2 regions of the Streptomyces sp. NPDC018029 genome follow, and region 1 is predicted to be linked to the other one. Evidence: riboswitches for the same ligand, from Rfam matches in the RefSeq annotation. Region 1 holds a riboswitch; the other holds the start of a gene.
The links. Region 1 has a riboswitch for S-adenosylmethionine ahead of thrC (threonine synthase). Riboswitches for the same ligand answer to the same signal wherever they lie in the genome.
Positions count from the first base shown of each region.

Region 1 (8,695 bases):
TCCTCGGCCGGGCGGGTCGGATGACCGGGAGGCAAACAGGGGCCCCGCCCCGGTGCCGAGCCGGGGGCGGCCGTAGCCCCGCGGCGGCGGTGCCGCCAAGGCGGCCCGCCAGGGTCAGCTCAGGATGACGCTGCGCGTCAGGTTGCGGGGGCGGTCCGGGTCCTGGCCACGGGCCTCCGCGAGGGCCACAGCCAGGCGCTGGGCGCGGACGAGGTCGGCGAGCGGGTCCGCCTCCTGGCGGGCCACCAGTTCCCCGCCGACACGGGCCACGTCCCCCGCGAGCCCCTCCGGCAGCGTGCCGAACATCCAGGCCACCCGGCCGGGGCCGGTGATCGAGATCGGACCGTGGCGGTACTCCATCGCCGGGTACGCCTCCGTCCAGGCGCCGGCCGCCTCCCGCATCTTCAGGGCGGCCTCCAGGGCCAGACCGTACGTCCAGCCGCGCCCCAGGAACGTCCACTGCTCCGCGCCCAGCACCGCCGCCGGCAGCGGCTCGGTCACCGCGAGCTCCGCGTCGACGGCCGCCTCGGCCACCGTCTTGAGGCCGGGAATGTGGCCGAGCCCGGCCCGCAGGAAGGCGAAGGCCGTCGTCGCGAAGCGGGTCTGGACGACCGACTCCTCGTCCGCCCAGTCCAGGACCGCCACGGTGTCCGCCGCGTCCATGACGGGGGTTTTCGGGTCGGCCGTGAGGGCGAGCGTCACAACCGTGCCCTTCAGGCGCGTCAGCAGGTCAAGGACCTCCGTCGTCGTGCCCGAGCGAGTGATCGCGACGACCCGGTCGTACGTCCGCCCGGCAGGGAACTCCGACGACGCGAAGGCGTCCGTCTCGCCGAGCCCGGCCGCCTCGCGCAGCGCCGCGTACGCGATGGCCATGAACCACGACGTCCCGCACCCGGTGACGGCGACCCGCTCTCCCGGCTGCGGAAATGCCTCGAATGTGGCGGCCGCCTCCACCGCCCGGTGCCAGCAGGCGGGCTGGGTGGCTATCTCTGCTGCGGTACGCGACATGCGCCGGGGCTCCTCGTCAGTGCGGGACTGGTGCGGGACTCCCGCCATGGTCATCGGCGGGACCGCCGTTGCACAAGTGATACGCGGGTGGTGTAGACCTTGTGTCCGGACTCGGGGGAAACTCGCGGTTCAAGCGGATTGTGGAAGCAACGAGGGTGGGACAGCTGTGCAGCGGCGCGTGACAGGACTGACCGCGGCGGTGGCCGCACTGGGCATGGCGGGCGTACTCGCCGGCTGCGGCGGTCCCGGCGACTCCGGCGACGTCACCCTCAAGCTGGTGGCCGCCGACTACGGCGACTCGGCGGCGAACAGCTCGAAGAAGTACTGGGCCAAGGTCGTCGAGGGGTTCGAGAAGGAGAACCCCGGCATCAAGGTCGACGTGACCGTTCACTCCTGGAACGACGTCGACCGCGAGGTCAAGGAGATGGTCAAGAAGGGCGAGGCCCCCGACCTGGCACAGATCGGCGCCTACGCCGACTATGCCGCGCAGGGCAAGCTCTACGAGGCCGACGAGCTCCTCTCCATCGCCACGCAGGCCGACTTCCTGGCCCCGCTCTCGCAGGCCGGCGAGGTCAACCGCATCCAGTACGGCATGCCGTTCGCCTCCTCCACGCGGCTGCTCTTCTACAACACCAAGCTCTTCAAGGACGCCCACCTCACTCCGCCGCAGAGCTGGAGCGAGCTGCAGGCCGACGCGAAGGCGCTCAAGGCGCGCGGCGTGAAGATCCCGTACGCGCTGCCGCTGGGCCCCGAGGAGGCCCCCGCCGAGACGCTCATGTGGATGCTGAGCGGCGGCGGCGGTTACACCGACAACGTCGGCTCGTACGCCCTCGACTCCCCGCAGAACGCCAAGACGTTCTCCTGGCTCAGGGACGAGCTCGTCGGCAAGGGCCTGACCGGTCCCACGCCCCCCGCGCAGCTGAACCGCGCCGAGGCGTTCGCGGCGTTCTCGCGCGGCGAGGTCGGCATGCTCAACGGCCACCCGACGCTGATGAAGATGGCCGCCAAGAAGGGCGTGAAGTTCGGCATGGTGCCGGCGCCCGGCGTCAACGGCAAGGCGCAGGCCACGATGGGCGTCGCCGACTGGATGATGGCGTTCAAGCAGAACGGCCACCGCAAGGAGGCCGGCAAGTTCCTCGACTACGTCTACAGCAAGAAGAACGTGCTCGAATTCTCGAACGAGTACGACATCCTGCCCGTGACGACCTCCGCCTCGCAGGCGATGGCGAAGGACCGCGGCCACACCGCGCTCGGCGAGTTCCTCAAGGAGCTCCCCACCTCGGAGCTCTACCCGGTGGGCAAGACGTCCTGGGCGCAGGTCTCGGCGGACATCAAGAAGGACATCGGCAAGACCGTCGGCGAGGGCGGCGACCCCAAGTCGGTGCTCGGCCGGATCCAGACCCGGGCGATGACCGCGGAGAACGCCGAGTAGCCGAGCAGTCGATGCGGTCGTGTCCGAGGCGGCCGGTAGCGTGGCGGGTATGACCGATCAGGAGCCGGAGGGCCTCTCCGAGCGGGACCGCGCGGTGCTGGCCCTCGAACGGCGGCCGTGGCCGGGCCCGGGCGCCAAGGAGCGCGCCGTCCGCGAGGAGCTCGGCATGGTGCCGGTGCGCTACTACCAGCTCCTGAACGCCCTCCTCGACGACCCGCGGGCGCTCGCCCACGACCCGATTACGGTCAATCGGCTGCGCCGGGTGCGGGAGTACCGGCGCGCCGAGCGCTGACGCGGCTAAGGTCGGGCCCATGGGTGACCCTACGTACTCGCTGTCGAACCTGCCCGAGCCGCCCGGCCTGCCCGAGCCCGTGACGCCCGCGGGGCGCGACGGCCTCGCGGCGTTCCTCGCCCGGCCGGAACGCGCCGTGGTGGCGCTGGACTTCGACGGGACGCTCGCCCCGATCGTGCCCGATCCCGAGCAGGCGCGCGCCCACCCGGACGCCGTGCCGGTGCTCGCCGCGCTCGCCCCCCGCCTGCGGTCGGTGGCGGTCGTCACGGGCCGCCCGGCGGGTGTCGCCGTCCGCTACGGCGGCTTCGCGGGCGTCCCCGGCCTGGAGCACCTCGTCGTCCTCGGGCACTACGGCGCCGAGCGCTGGGACGCCGTCACCGGCACGGTCCGCGCCGCCGAGCCGCACCCCGGGGTCGCGGCCGTCCGCGCCGAGCTGCCCGGCTTCCTGGACGGGATCGGCGCCTGGCGCGGATCGTGGATAGAGGAGAAGGGCCGCGCCGTCGCCGTGCACACGCGCCGGGCGCAGGACCCGCAGGCGGCCTTCGAGGCGCTGCGCGAGCCGCTCGGCGAGCTGGCGCACCGGCACGGCCTGATCGTCGAGCCGGGCCGGCTCGTCCTGGAGCTGCGGCCGCCCGGCATGGACAAGGGCGTGGCCCTCGCCGAGTACCTGCGCGAGGTGGGCGCCGAGTCCGTCCTCTACGCAGGCGACGACCTCGGCGACCTGCCCGCCTTCGGCGCCGTGGAGAAGCTCCGCTCGGACGGTGTCGCGGGCCTGCTCGTGTGCAGCGGCAGCGCGGAGGTCAAGGAGCTGGCCGGGCGGGCCGACCTGGTCGTGGACGGCCCGCAGGGTGTCGTACGACTCCTGTCGGCGATCGGCGCCCGGCTGACCTGAGCGCGCGGGCGCGCGGGGCGCCTCAGCCCGTCAGGGCCCGCAGCTGGTCCAGGAACCACTGCGCGGGCGGCAGCGCCGTCGCCGCCGCCGCGAGGCGCTTCGTGCGCTCGGCGCGCTCCTCCGGCGGCATCAGGAGGGCCGTGTGCAGGGCCTCCGCCGTGGCCGTGACGTCGAAGGGGTTCACGGAGAGCGCGTCCTCGCCGAGCTCCTCGTGGGCGCCCGCCTCCCGCGACAGGACCAGCGCGCAGCCCTCGTCGGAGACGACCGGCACCTCCTTCGCGACGAGGTTCATGCCGTCGCGGATGGGGTTGACCAGGGCCACGTCCGCCATGCGGTAGGCCGCGAGGGAGCGCGCGAAGTCGTCCTTGACGTGCAGGACCACCGGGGTCCAGCCGTCCGTCCCGTACGTGGCGTTGATGTCCTCGGCGACCCGGGAGACCTCCGCGGTGTAGTCGCGGTAGACCGCCAGGTCCTGCCGGGAGGGGTAGGCGAAGGCGACGTGCACGACGCGCTCGCGCCACTCGGGGTGGGTGTCGAGCAGCTCGCGGTAGGCGTGCAGGCCCCGCACGATGTTCTTGGACAGCTCCGTCCGGTCCACCCGGACGATCAGCTTCCGGTCCTCGCCGTCCTGCGTGCCCGCCTGCTCCCGCAGCGCCCGCATCCGCTCCTCGACGTCGTCGCGCCGCGACCGCTCCCGCAGGAAGTCGGCGTCGGCGCCGAGCCCGTGCACCCCGATCCGCGTGCCCGAGGTCCCGCCGACGAGCCGCACACAGCACTCCGTGAACGCGTCCGCCCACCGCCCGGTGAGGAAGCCGAGCCGGTCGGCGCCGAGCATCCCGCGCAGCAGCTGCTCGGCCACGTCGTCCGGCAGCATCCGGAAGTAGTCGGCGGGCGCCCACGGGGTGTGCGAGAAGTGGCCGATGCGCAGGTCCTCGCGGAGCTCCCGCAGCATGCCCGGCACCAGCGCCAGGTGGTAGTCCTGCACCAGGACGGCCGCCCCCGGCCCCGCCTCCTCGGCGAGCGCCTCGGCGAACGCCCGGTTGTACGTCTCGTACGCCGCCCACTGTGCGCGGAACTCCGGTCCGAAGACCGGTTCCAACGGCGTCTGGTAGAGCAGGTGGTGGACGAACCACAGCACCGAGTTCGCGATGCCGTTGTACGCGTCCGCGTGGACGTCCGCGTCGATGTCCAGCATCCGTACGCCGGGCTCACCGACGCCCCGGCGCACCGCCTCGCGGTCGCCGTCGCCGAGCGCCGCGCACACCCACAGGGCGTCCGCCTCGTCGCCGATGGCGCTGAGCCCGGAGACCAGGCCGCCGCCGCCACGCCTGGCGGTCAGCTCACCGTCCTCTCCGACGGTGTACGAGACGGGGCCGCGGTTGGACGCGACGAGTACCTGTGCTGCTGACGAACCGTGCTCGGAGACCATGTGGCAAAACGTAGCCCGTCCCGGGGCCGGGCAAACGTACGGGCTCCGGGTCACGCCACGCGGCGGTGCGCGTACTCGGCGATGCTCGTCATGGGCGGCCGCTCCTCCGTGTCGACCGCGTACGTCCGCGGCACGAACGCGTGCTCGCCCCGCTCGAACTGCGTGAGCTCGGGGCGTACGAGATGCCCGCGCGCGAGCCGCAGCTGTGCCGTCCGGTAGATCGCCGCCGCCATCCGCCCGAGCGCCTGCCCGTCCTGGTGCCGGTGCTTGCGCACCCCGACGTCCACCTGTGCCAGCGCGTCCAGGCCCACCGTGTGCAGCGCGTCGACGAGCAGGCCGAGCTCCACGCCGTACCCGACGGGGAACGGCAGCCGCTCCAGGAGCGACCTGCGGGCCGCGTACTCGCCGCCGAGAGGCTGGACGAACCCCGCAAGCTGCGGCCAGTGCATGTTCAGGAGCGGCCGCGCCATCAGCTCCGTCACCCGGCCGCCCTGCCCGGCGGCCTCGCCGAGCGGGCGGTCGTACATCGCCTTCACGAAGGCCACGTCCGGGTCGGTGAGCAGCGGTCCCACGATCCCCGAGACGAAGTCCGCGGAGAACTCCCGCAGGTCCGCGTCGACGAACGCGACGATGTCACCGCTCGTCGCGAGCAGCGAGCGCCACAGCACCTCGCCCTTGCCCGGGACCGCGGGGACGCGCGGCAGGATCTCGTCCCTGCGGACGACCTTCGCGCCCGCCGCCGCGGCGACCTCGGCCGTACGGTCCGTGGAGCCGGAGTCGATCACCACCAGCTCGTCGACCAGCGGGACCTTCTCCATCAGCTCGCGGCGTATCTCGGCGACGATCTCGCCGACCGTCCCCTCCTCGTCGAGCGCGGGCAGCACGACGCTCACCGAGGCGCCGCCGGCGCGCTTGGCCTCGGCGAGCCGGGCCGGCGGCCGGTCGGCGACGGACCAGGAACGCCTGCTGAGCCAGCGCTCGACCTCTTCCAGCACGGTCGCGGTCCTCCCATAGGTGATCGATGAGGTGATCGATGTGATCCATCTCGCGGTTCGGACGACTATCTCAAGGGTCCGGGGCTTCGGTTACAGTCTTGAACAACGCCGGTGACCATCGCATGTCGGGGTCACCGCCGCGTTGAGATCGACAACTGAAACCCATAATCGAAAACCGCTCATCCAGAGGGGCAGAGGGAAACGGCCCGTTGAAGCCCCGGCAACCCTCCCGCCGACCGCGAGGTCACGGTGGGGAAGGTGCCAATTCCGTCTCGCGGCGAGATGCGTCGCGAGGAAGATGAGGAGAAAGGGCCTCGCCTCCATGGCTGTGCAGACCGTCGCCACCCAGAGCACCACCCCTTCCGTCGACCTCGGGCCCGCCTCCGGCCTCTCCTGCCGTGAGTGCGGCACCACGTTCCCGCTCGGCCCGATCTTCGCCTGCGTCGAGTGTTTCGGCCCCCTCGAAGTCGCGTACGACCTGCCGCTCGGCGACCCGGAAGCCCTCCGCAAGCAGATCGAGGCAGGCCCCGCCAACATCTGGCGCTACGCCCCGCTGCTCCCCGTCCCCGCCGACGTGGCCGACAAGCCGAACCTGAACCCCGGCTGGACCCAGCTCGTCAAGGCCGACAACCTCGGCCGTGAACTCGGCTTCGAGCAGGGCAAGTTGTTCGTCAAGGACGACTCCGGCAACCCCACGCACTCCTTCAAGGACCGCGTCGTCGCGCAGGCCCTCGAAGCGGCGCGCGCCTTCGGCTTCACCACGCTCTCCTGCTCCTCCACCGGCAACCTCGCGGGCGCCGTCGGCGCCGCCGCCGCCCGCGCCGGCTTCCGCTCCTGCGTGTTCATCCCGCACGACCTGGAGCAGGGCAAGGTCGTCATGGCCGCGGTCTACGGCGGTGAACTCGTCGGCATCGAGGGCAACTACGACGACGTGAACCGCTTCTGCTCCGAGCTCATCGGCGACCCGCTGGGCGAGGGCTGGGGCTTCGTCAACGTCAACCTGCGGCCGTACTACGGCGAGGGCTCCAAGACCCTCGCGTACGAGATCTGCGAGCAGCTCGGCTGGGAGCTGCCCGACCAGCTCGTCATCCCCATCGCCTCCGGCTCGCAGCTCACGAAGATCGACAAGGGGCTGAAGGAGCTCATCGCCCTCGGCCTGGTGGCCGACAAGCCGTACAAGATCTTCGGCGCGCAGGCCGAGGGCTGCTCGCCGGTGTCGACCGCCTTCAAGGCCGGCCACGACGTCGTACGCCCCCAGAAGCCGAACACCATCGCCAAGTCGCTGGCCATCGGCAACCCCGCCGACGGGCCGTACGTCCTGGACATCGCGCGCCGCACGGGCGGGGCGGTCGAGGACGTGAACGACGAGCAGGTCGTCGAGGCGATCAAGCTGCTCGCCCGCACGGAAGGGATCTTCGCGGAGACCGCGGGGGGTGTGACGGTGGGCGTCACGAAGAAGCTCTTCGAGGCGGGGCTTCTCGACCCGGCCCTCACCACGGTGGTCCTGAACACCGGGGACGGCCTGAAGACGCTTGACGCTGTCGCCGAGACTTCGCAGGCCACCGCCACGATCAAGCCGAGCCTTGAGGCGTTTCGCTCCGCGGGCCTTGCCGGCTGAGGTTGTTGCTTCCCTGCGGGGCCGTTGTGGCTGGTCGCGCAGTTCCCCGCGCCCCTTACGGGGCCCGTATCCCCCTGAGGTGAACCATGAGTGTCAACGTTCGCATCCCCACCATTCTGCGCACCTACACCGGCGGCAAGGCCGAGGTTGCCGCCGAAGGGGCGAATCTGGGTGAGGTCATCGCCGACCTGGAGAAGAACCACACCGGGATCGCCGCCCGCGTCCTGGACGACCAGGGCAAGCTGCGCCGCTTCGTCAACGTGTACGTGAACGACGACGACGTCCGCTTCGAGCAGGGCCTGGAGACGGCCACGCCGGACGGCTCGGGCGTCTCGATCATTCCCGCCGTCGCCGGCGGCTGACCTTTTCGCAAGCACCCTGCGTAATTCGAATTGCCCCCTCCGCGAGAGAAGCGGAGGGGGCAATTCTGCTTGGTTGAGCGCGGTACAGTTGGGAAGCGTGCTTCGCCGTCAGTGCCGAGTGCATATACGAAGTCGGCCCGGAGCCGACAAGAAGTAGCCAAAGCGCACTGCCCATTTGAGCCCCATGTGCCTTTTGCCCGGCCCGACTTGCCCTGGATTCCGGTGAATTCTCCGCATATTACCGATCGGGCGCGCCCAGAATTCTCGTCCGATTGACCTGTTGCAGACGGCAGTTGGACAGATACATTCAGCGGCGGTCGACGCGTTCCGGCGCACACCCCCAATCAGTGGGGGGTGAGGTCTGACCCGGGTCCGCGAAGTGCGGTCCTGTGCAAGGGCCAGTAATAGGGGAGTTAGGCATGGCTCAGGGCACCGTCAAGTGGTTCAACGCGGAGAAGGGGTACGGCTTCATCGCGGTCGACGGTGGTGCGGATGTTTTCGTCCACTACAGCGCGATCCAGATGGACGGCTACCGCACCCTTGAAGAAGGTCAGCGAGTCGAGTTCGAGATCTCGCAGGGCCAGAAGGGTCCGCAGGCGGACATGGTCAAGCTCGCCGTCTAGCTCGGCGCGATCGACCACCGAAGCAAGCATCGCGAGGGGCTCGT
Region 1 is NZ_JBIRFV010000005.1:164,493-173,187, forward strand. Features, by position in the region: gene ACH4D5_RS17055 (SIS domain-containing protein) at 115-1,008, opposite strand; gene ACH4D5_RS17060 (ABC transporter substrate-binding protein) at 1,223-2,440, shown strand; gene ACH4D5_RS17065 (DUF3263 domain-containing protein) at 2,490-2,732, shown strand; gene otsB (trehalose-phosphatase) at 2,752-3,624, shown strand; gene ACH4D5_RS17075 (trehalose-6-phosphate synthase) at 3,647-5,053, opposite strand; gene ACH4D5_RS17080 (glucosyl-3-phosphoglycerate synthase) at 5,104-6,048, opposite strand; SAM riboswitch class I at 6,225-6,353, shown strand; gene thrC (threonine synthase) at 6,347-7,666, shown strand; gene ACH4D5_RS17090 (MoaD/ThiS family protein) at 7,753-8,028, shown strand; gene ACH4D5_RS17095 (cold-shock protein) at 8,448-8,651, shown strand.

Region 2 (8,695 bases), on a different contig from region 1:
CCCCGACCCGCACGGCCTTCGGTGTCGCGTGGATCACGGCGTACATGGTCATGCTGGTCGGTGGTGGCAACGACCTGTGGGCCACGCACTTCCACCTGTCGCTGAACGCGATCACCTGGTTCGTCCGGATCGCCTTCTTCGTCGGACCGGTCATCGCCTTCATCGTGACCAAGCGGATCTGCCTGGGTCTGCAGCGGCGCGACCGGGACAAGGTGCTGCACGGCCGCGAGTCGGGCATCATCAAGCGGCTGCCGCACGGTGAGTTCATCGAGGTCCACGAGCCGCTCAGCAAGGAGCAGCTGCACACGCTCACCGCGCACGAGCAGTACAAGCCGGTCGAGCTCGGCCCTGCGGTCGACGAGAACGGCGTCAAGCGCAAGCTGTCCGGTTCGCAGAAGCTGCGGGCCAAGCTCTCCAAGGGCTACTTCGGGGAAGAGGGTCAGATCCCCAAGCCCACCGCCGACGAGTACAAGGAGATCACGAGCGGCCACGGCCACCACTGATCATTCCGGAGCTCGGAAGCTCTGACCTCCCAAGGTCGCCACGGTAAGAGCCCCGTCCAGGCAATGGACGGGGCTCTTTGCCGTCCCCGGGGCTGGATAGGGTGGGGCTCACCCCAAGTACACACACAGACGAAAACCAGGAGCGGCCATGAACGCTGTGACCCCCGCAGGAGGCGACACCGCGGCGGGCCGTTCCTGGCCCGACGTACTGAACGGCCTGCTGGCGGGCCGTGACCAGAGCGCCGACGACACGGCCTGGGCCATGGACCGCATCATGCGCGGCGAGGCCACCGACGCGCAGATCGCGGGCTTCGTGGTCGCGCTGCGGGCCAAGGGCGAGACCGTCGAGGAGATCTCCGGTCTGGTACGCGCCATGTACGCGCACGCCAACGTCATCGACGTGCCGGGCCCGAGCGTCGACATCGTGGGCACGGGCGGCGACGGCGCCAAGACCGTCAACATCTCGACCATGTCCGCGATCGTCGTCGCCGGAGCGGGCGCGAAAGTCGTCAAGCACGGCAACCGGGCCGCCTCCAGCGCGTCCGGCGCCTCCGACGTGCTGGAGAAGCTCGGCGTCAACCTCGACCTCACCCCGCAGCGGGTGGTCGAGGTCGCCGAGGAGGCGGGCATCACGTTCTGCTTCGCCGTGAAGTTCCACCCGGCGCTGCGCCACGCCGGTGCCGCCCGTAGCCAGTTGGGCATCCGGACCGTCTTCAACCTCCTCGGCCCGCTCACCAACCCGGCCAAAGTGCGCGCCCAGGCCGTCGGGGTCGCCGACCCCCGGATGGCCCCCATCGTGGCGGGCGTCTTCGCCGAGCGGGGGCACTCGTCCCTCGTCTTCCGCGGTGACGACGGGCTCGACGAGCTGACGACGACGTCCACCTCCCGGGTCTGGGTGGTGCGGGACGGCGCCGTGCGCGAGGAGGCCTTCGACCCGCGGGACGTCGGGCTCGACCTGGTGCCCGTCGAGGCGCTGCGGGGCGCCGACGCCTCGTACAACGCGGAGGTGGCGCTGCGGCTGCTCGACGGGGAGAGCGGGCCGGTGCGGGACGCGGTGCTGCTCAACTCGGCGGCGGCGCTGGCCGCCCTGACGCCCACCGACGAGCCGCTGACCGAGCAGATCCGGGCCGGCATCGCCCGGGCGGCGCAGGCCATCGACTCGGGCGCCGCGAAGAAGGCCCTGGAGCGCTGGGTGGCAGCGAGCAACCGCTGAGAGCCGCCCCTGGGCGGTGGTGATGTGACGCAGGGCGCAGTCCGGATTCTGGACTGCGCCTTGCGCGTCGAAGATCGTGTGGCAGGATGCTGCACAGGTCATGAGTGACAGCGACTACGGCCCCGGCCCGCTGTCCGGCAACCCTCCGTCCGTGGCGGGGTGCCCCGGGTGAAGACCAGGTCGTACGCAGCAAGGCGTATGGCAAGCGCGGACCCCTCGCAACCCTGGGGTCCTGGTCCTCAAGGGAGCAGTCTCGTGAGCCAGCGAATGTGACAGGGCTTCTACGCCCCGCCTCCGCACACCCTTTTTCACCTTTCTCCTGCGCCGTCGACCGACGTCCGGCGCAGTGATCTCGCCTGCTTCTCACGGGAGTTCGCCATGTCTGTTTCCGCCGTTGCCGTCGACGCCGCCGTCTGTGCCCCGCTGCCGGTCCTCGGCCGGGACGTCACCGTTCCGCTGGTCACCGGCGGTGAGGTGAGCTACGCCGCGCTCGACTACGCGGCGAGCGCGCCGGCGCTGCAGCGGGTGTGGGACGACGTGGCCGCGTACGCGCCGTACTACGGCAGCGTGCACCGCGGCGCCGGGTACCTGTCGCAGCTCTCCACCGACCTGTTCGAGAACAGCCGGACCGTCGTCGCCGAGTTCCTCGGCTGCCGCGAGGACGACCAGGTCGTCTTCACCCGCTCCACCACCGACTCGCTGAACCTGCTCGCCGCCGCCCTGCCCGCCGGCTGCGAGGTCTTCGTCTTCGAGACCGAGCACCACGCCTCGCTCCTGCCGTGGCGGGACGCCCGGGTGACCTACCTGAACGCGCCGCGCACCCCCGACGAGGCCGTCCAGACCCTGGAGCGGGCCCTCGCCGACCGCGACCCCTACGGCCCGGCGCTGGTGTGCGTGACCGGTGCCTCCAACGTCACCGGCGAGCTGTGGCCGGTGCGGGAGCTGGCCGCCGCCGCGCACGCGCACGGCGCCCGGATCGTCCTCGACGCCGCGCAGCTCGCGCCCCACCACCCCGTCTCCATCGGCGAGTTGGACGTCGACTGGGTCGCCTTCTCCGGACACAAGCTGTACGCGCCGTTCGGCTCCGGCGTCCTCGCGGGCCGCTCCGACTGGCTGCGGGAGGCCGAGCCGTACCTCGCGGGTGGCGGCGCTTCCCGTAAGGTCGCGCGACGCCCCAAGGAAGCAGGCGGCGGCGTGGACGTGGAGTGGCACGAGAGCGCGGCCCGCCACGAGGCCGGTTCGCCGAACGTCATCGGCGTCTACTCCATCGCCGCCGCCTGCAAGGCGCTCACCGAGGCGGGCTTCGACCAGCTCGTCGCCCGCGAGCAGTACCTGATCGCGAAGGTGCGCGAGGGGCTCGCCGAGGTGCCCGCCGTGCGGGTGCTCTCGCTCTTCGGGGACGACGCGCCGCGCGTGGGCGTCATCTCCTTCGTCGTGGACGGCTGGAACAGCTCGCACTTCGCCGCCGCGCTCTCCGCCGAGTACGGCATCGGCGTACGGGACGGCCTGTTCTGCGCCCACCCGCTGGTGCGCACCCTGCTCGGCAGCGAGCCCGACGAGCCCGGCGCGTGCGGCGCCCCCGAGGCCGCGCCCGGCGAGAAGTCGCTGAACGCCATCCGCGTGAGCTTCGGCGCGGGCACCCCCGACGAGCACGTCGAGCGTTTCGTACGCGCCGTCAAGGAGCTGGTGTCGGACGGCGCGCGGTGGAACTACCGCACCGAGGACGGGCGTTGCGTGCCGGACACCAGCGCCGCCGCCTGACCCGCGGGCAGCCGGCCCCCGGGCAGCCGTGAGCCGAGCTGGATCATCCGCAGGGCCCGCTCCGTCGCGTCGGTGAGGAACTCGCCGCCCCGGCCGAGCGCCTCCGTCAGCGAGACCGGGGCGGGCAGGATCGCGCTGTACGCGTCCACGCCCAGCGCGCGGACGGTGTGCGCGCCGTCCCCGATGATGCCCGCGAGGACCAGGACCGGGCGCCCGGACCGCTTCGCGCGGCGGGCCACCTCGGCGGGGACCTTGCCGCGCGGGGTCTGGTGGTCGAGGGCGCCCTCCGCGGTGATGACCAGGTCGGCGCGGGCCAGCCGCTCGTCGAGGTCGAGCCGTTCGAGCAGCACGTCGAAGCGGGGGAGCAGTGCGGCGCCGAGTGCGGCGAGCCCGGCGCCGAGGCCGCCCGACGCGCCCGTGCCCGGTCCCTCGAAGAGGTCGGTGCGCACGGGCAGATCCCGCATGAGGAGGTGCGCCCAGTGTTCCAGGGCGGCCGCGAGCTGCTCGACCTGCTGGGGTGTCGCGCCCTTCTGGGGGCCGAAGACGCGGGCGACGCCGCGCTCGCCGCACAGGACGTTGAAGGGGTTGCAGGCGACGCGGAGCTCGGTGGCCGCGAGGCGCGGGTCGAGGCCGCTCGGGTCGATGCGGCTCAGCCGCGTCAACTCCCGTCCGCCGTGCGGCAGTTCCCAGCCGTCGGCGTCGAGGAGCCGGGCGCCGAGGGCTTGCAGGGCGCCCGCGCCGCCGTCCGACGTGCCCGAGTCGCCGCAGCCGACCAGGATGCGGCGGGCGCCCGCGTCGAGTGCGGCGCGGATCAGCTCGCCCACGCCGTACGTCGTGGTGGCGCCCGGGTCCCGCAGCTCGCGGGGGACCAGCGAGAGCCCCGCCACGGCCGCCATCTCGACGACCGCCGTGCCGTCGGGCAGCAGGGCGAAGTGCGTGCCGATCCGCTGGCCGACGGGACCGGTCGCGGGCAGGGCGACGAGCCGCCCGCCGCCCGCGGTGGCCAGCGCGCGGGCGGTGCCCTCGCCGCCGTCCACCAGCGGGATCAGATCGGTCTCCGCGTGCGGGACGACTCGGCGTACACCGGCGGCGATGGCCTCGGCCGCGGAGCTCGCGGACAGGGACTCCTTGAAGCCGCTGGGGGCGATGGCGAAACGGGTCAGCATGACGGTCTCCAGGGGGTTTCAAGGGCGGGGTCAGCGGACGGGGACGCCGAGCAGCGGCCAGAGCGTCACGGCGAAGAGCAGGACGAGCGCGGCGGTCAGCGGGGCGAGGACCGCGGAGAGGCGCAGCAGGTCGCGCGGGGTGTAGGTGGGGGTGTCCGGGATCTCGGCGAAGAGGGTGACGGGTTTCGCGGAGGCGGGCAGCGTGTGGCAGAAGCCCGCCGCGGCCGTGGAGGCGAGCGCGGCTGCGACCGGGTTGACGCCGGTGCCGACGGCCGCCGCGACGACCAGCGGGACCAGGACCGAGGAGCGCGCCGAGCGGGACTGCAGGACCAGGTGGGCGGCCGTGCTGACCGCGACCACCACGGTGAGGAAGAGCCACGGGGACAGGTCCAGGGGCAGCCCGGACACCAGCCACCTCGCCGCCCCCGAGTCGGCGAGCGCGACGCCCATCGCCATCGTCGCCGCCATGAAGAGGAGCAGCGACCAGGGCACCGTCTTGAGGGCGTCCTTGAGGCCGACCGTGCCGAGCGCGGGCGAGGAGGCCACGACCGCGCCGATCAGCGCGACGACGGCGGGCGGCACCTGGTGCAGCGGTTCGCTGCACCACAGGACGACGACGGTGGCGAGCAGCAGGGCGCAGCGCGTCTCGGCAGCCTCCCAGGGGCCGGTGACCGGCTGTTCGCTGTGGGCCTGGAGCTGGTCGAGGGTGATGTGGACCGGGCCGCGGCGGTCGGCGCGCCGGGTGGTGGTCAACAGGACGGCCTCCGCCGCCAGATGGGATGACGTCATGGCGAGCGGCAGGCCGAGCAGCAGCCACTGCGTGAAGCCGATCCGCTCGCCGGTCGCCTCCCACAGCACCGACACGGTGATCAGATGTGCTCCCGCGCCGATCAGAGTCGCGACCGCGGAGAGAAGGATGACGGTCGGAAAGAGCAGCGCGAGCATCACGACCAGTCGTTTCCGGTCGGCGAGGACCTGGGCGAGCGCGAGGAAGACGGGCAGCGCGAGCGCGGCGCGCCCCGACGTCGCCGGCACCGCGAAGGCGGTCACGACCAGCGCCGCGGTCGTCAGATGCGTCAACTGCCGTACGCTGCGCGCCCCGCTGACCAGAAAGGCCGCGGCCCGCCCGGCGAGCCCGCTGCGGGCCACGGCCGCCGCCAGCACGAAGGCGCAGATCAGCAGCCACACCGTCTCGTCGCCGAGGGTGCCGAACAGGGTGTCGCTGCTGATCACGCCGGTCGCGGTGAGCGCGAGACCAGCGCCGAGCGCGATGTACGTGTCGTCGATCGGCGTGCCGATCCAGGCGCACGTCGCGAGGGCGAAGACGGCGAGGGTCAGGCGGGCGTCTGCGCCGAGCCCCGGGAAGTTCCCGGGAACCGCGAGGAGGGCGCAGACGCTGAGCGCCGCGCAGAGGGTCACGGCCTGCCGCAGGTTCAAGGTCACGCGTTCAGCGTGGTGCGGCGCCGTGAGCCCTCAATGAGGCGCAGATGAAGGGAGTTTCACCGAGCCGGCGCGCGGGTCGGTGGGTCGGCGCGCGCGGCTCACTCCGGCAGCCGGTACCCCATCCCGCGCACCGTCTCGACCCGCTCCGAGCCCAGCTTCTTGCGCAGCGCGCGGACGTAGACGTCCACGATGTTCGAGCCCGGGTCGAAGTCGTAACCCCACACGTGGGAGAGGATCTGCTCGCGGGAGAGAACCTGCCCGGGATGGCGCAGGAAGAGCTCCAAGAGGACGAACTCACGCGCCGTCAGGTCCACCGTGCGCTCGGCCGAACGAGCCCTGCGGGTCCGCAGATCCAGCGTGAGCTCCCCGCTGCGCAGCACCGTCACCTCGGGCGCCCCGGCCGCCGTGCGCAGCCGCAGCCGCACCCGGGCGAGCAGCTCCTCGAAGCGGAACGGCTTGGTCATCCAGTCGTCGGCGCCGCCCTCCAGACCCGCCACCGTGTCCCGCACCGAGTCCCGCGCGGTCAGCACGATGACGGGCGTGGTCACGCGGGCCTCGCGCAGCCGGCGCAGGACCGTGAAGCCGTCCTGGCCCGGCAGGCCGATGTCCAGGACGATCAGGTCGAAGCCGCCGGTCACGGCGTAGTCGTAGGCACTCTCGCCGTCGCCGACCACGGTGGTCGTGAAGCCGTTGGCGCGCAGGCCCTTCTCGACGAAGGAGGCGATGCGCTCCTCGTCCTCGACGATCAGTATGCGGTTCACTGCCGCTCCGCCCCTTCCGGCTGTCCCTGCGGGAGTACGAGTACGAAGGTGGCGCCGCCGCCGTCCGTGGGGCGCAGCTCGACGCGCCCTCCGTGGCCCTCGGCGATGGCCTTCACGATGGCCAGGCCGAGGCCCGCCCCGGTGGCGCGGGAGCCGCGCCGCGCGGTGCCGCGGCGGAACCGTTCGAAGATCACCTCGGCGTCCTGCGCCTGCACGCCGGGGCCGCTGTCGGCGACGTACAGCTCGATGCGGCCCGCGCACAGCCGCGAGCCGATGCCGATGCGCTGCCCCGTGGCGGTGTGCTGGACGGCGTTCTGTGCCAGCTGCACCATCGCCTGGGTGATGCGCTGGGGGTCGAGGCAGGTCTCGGTGTCGGCGACCTCGGCGAGCCGCCAGTCGCGGTCGCCGATCGCCCGCGCCTTGACGAAGACGTCGGCCGTCAGCTCGGCGAGCTGCACCGGCTCCGGGGTGACGAAGTCGGGGCGCTCGGCCTTGGCGAGCAGCAGCAGGTCCTCGACGATGCGGCTCATCCGGTCCAGCTCCTCCGTCACGATGCGGACGGTCTCCTCGCGCTCCCCGGGCCCGTCGCCCATCAGCTCCAGGTGGCCGCGGACGATGGTGATGGGGGTGCGCAGCTCGTGGCCCGCGTCGTCGACGAACTCGCGCTGGGCGGCGAAGGCCCTCTCGAGCCGGTCCAGCATGCCGTTGAACGTCTCGGCGAGGGCCGCGATGTCGTCCCGGCCCTGGACCGGGATGCGCTTGGTCAGATCCTGCTCGGTGAGCTGCGCCGCGGTCGTGCGCACCAGCCGCACCGGTTTGAGGATCCGGCCCGCGACCGCCCAGCCGATGCCCGTCGTCATCAGGAGCGCCACGCCGGAGATGGCGAGCAGCATGGCGAACACGTCGCCCGCCTTGGCCTGTTCGCGCGCCGGGTGGAAGGCCACGACGAACGCCGCGGCCGGGTGGCCGCCGCTCGCCTTGATCTCCACCTTCGCCCAGCGGACCTCGCCCCGGTCGCGGTGGAGGGTGCCGGTGGCGTCGGGCGAGTCGAAGACGGCCCGCAGCGCGGCGGGGTCCTCGGCCAGCGGGTGGTCGATCCGCGGTTCGCGGGCCTGCTCCTTCTTGGCGGGCGCCCGCCCGGTGCGGCCGACCAGACCGAGGAGCTCCTCGTCGGGGTCGGCGTACTGCCGGGACAGGAAGAGCCGCAGGAGCGGGTCGGGGGCGGTGAACCGCTCGCCGGTGTGCGGGTCGACGCCCTCGCGCGCGAGATTGGTGAACTCGGCGGTCTCCTGGGCGAGGAGCCGGTCGATGCGGTGGTCGACGTCGCGGAGCAGGACCGAGCGGGTGGTGGCCGCCACCGCGGTGAGCGCGACGGTCATCACGACGAGCAGCCACAGCAGGATGCGGACACGAGCCGTTATCCAGTGGCGCCGGGGCTCAGCCGTCGTCACCGGCGCCGTCGTCGTCGTGGTCGCCCCGGCCGTCGTCGTCGGAGTCGTCGCTGCTGCCCGTGTCGTCGCTGTTGGCGGTGTCGTCGTTGCCCCTGTGGTCGTTCGAGGGAGTCCCGCCGGGCTTGTCGCCGGTGTGCTCGCTCACCGGGGGCGGGGAGACCTTCTCGTCGCTCGGGGTGGGCCGGGGTGAGGCCGGCGCCGAGGACGGCGAGTCGCTCTGCAGCTCCACCTTGGGCGGGGCCTTGGGCTGCTCGGGATTGTCCGTCAGGACGTAGCTGGTCGCGGCGATGCCGAGCGGGATCGCGACGACGGCGGCCAGGGCGGCCATGCGGTGGGAGAAGACCATGACTGCGAGGGTGGCCGCCGTACCGCAGCGCCCGAATGAGGCGCGGATGAA
Region 2 is NZ_JBIRFV010000020.1:6,592-15,286, forward strand. Features, by position in the region: gene ACH4D5_RS38485 (cytochrome bc complex cytochrome b subunit) at 1-503, shown strand, start outside; gene trpD (anthranilate phosphoribosyltransferase) at 652-1,716, shown strand; SAM riboswitch class IV at 1,813-1,930, shown strand; gene ACH4D5_RS38495 (aminotransferase class V-fold PLP-dependent enzyme) at 2,095-3,477, shown strand; gene ACH4D5_RS38500 (glycerate kinase) at 3,426-4,643, opposite strand; gene ACH4D5_RS38505 (SLC13 family permease) at 4,674-6,086, opposite strand; gene ACH4D5_RS38510 (response regulator transcription factor) at 6,185-6,847, opposite strand; gene ACH4D5_RS38515 (ATP-binding protein) at 6,844-8,298, opposite strand; gene ACH4D5_RS38520 (small secreted hydrophilic protein) at 8,285-8,644, opposite strand.
Region 2: linked by a shared signal. The riboswitch ahead of ACH4D5_RS38495 (aminotransferase class V-fold PLP-dependent enzyme) and the one ahead of thrC (threonine synthase) in region 1 are both predicted to bind S-adenosylmethionine.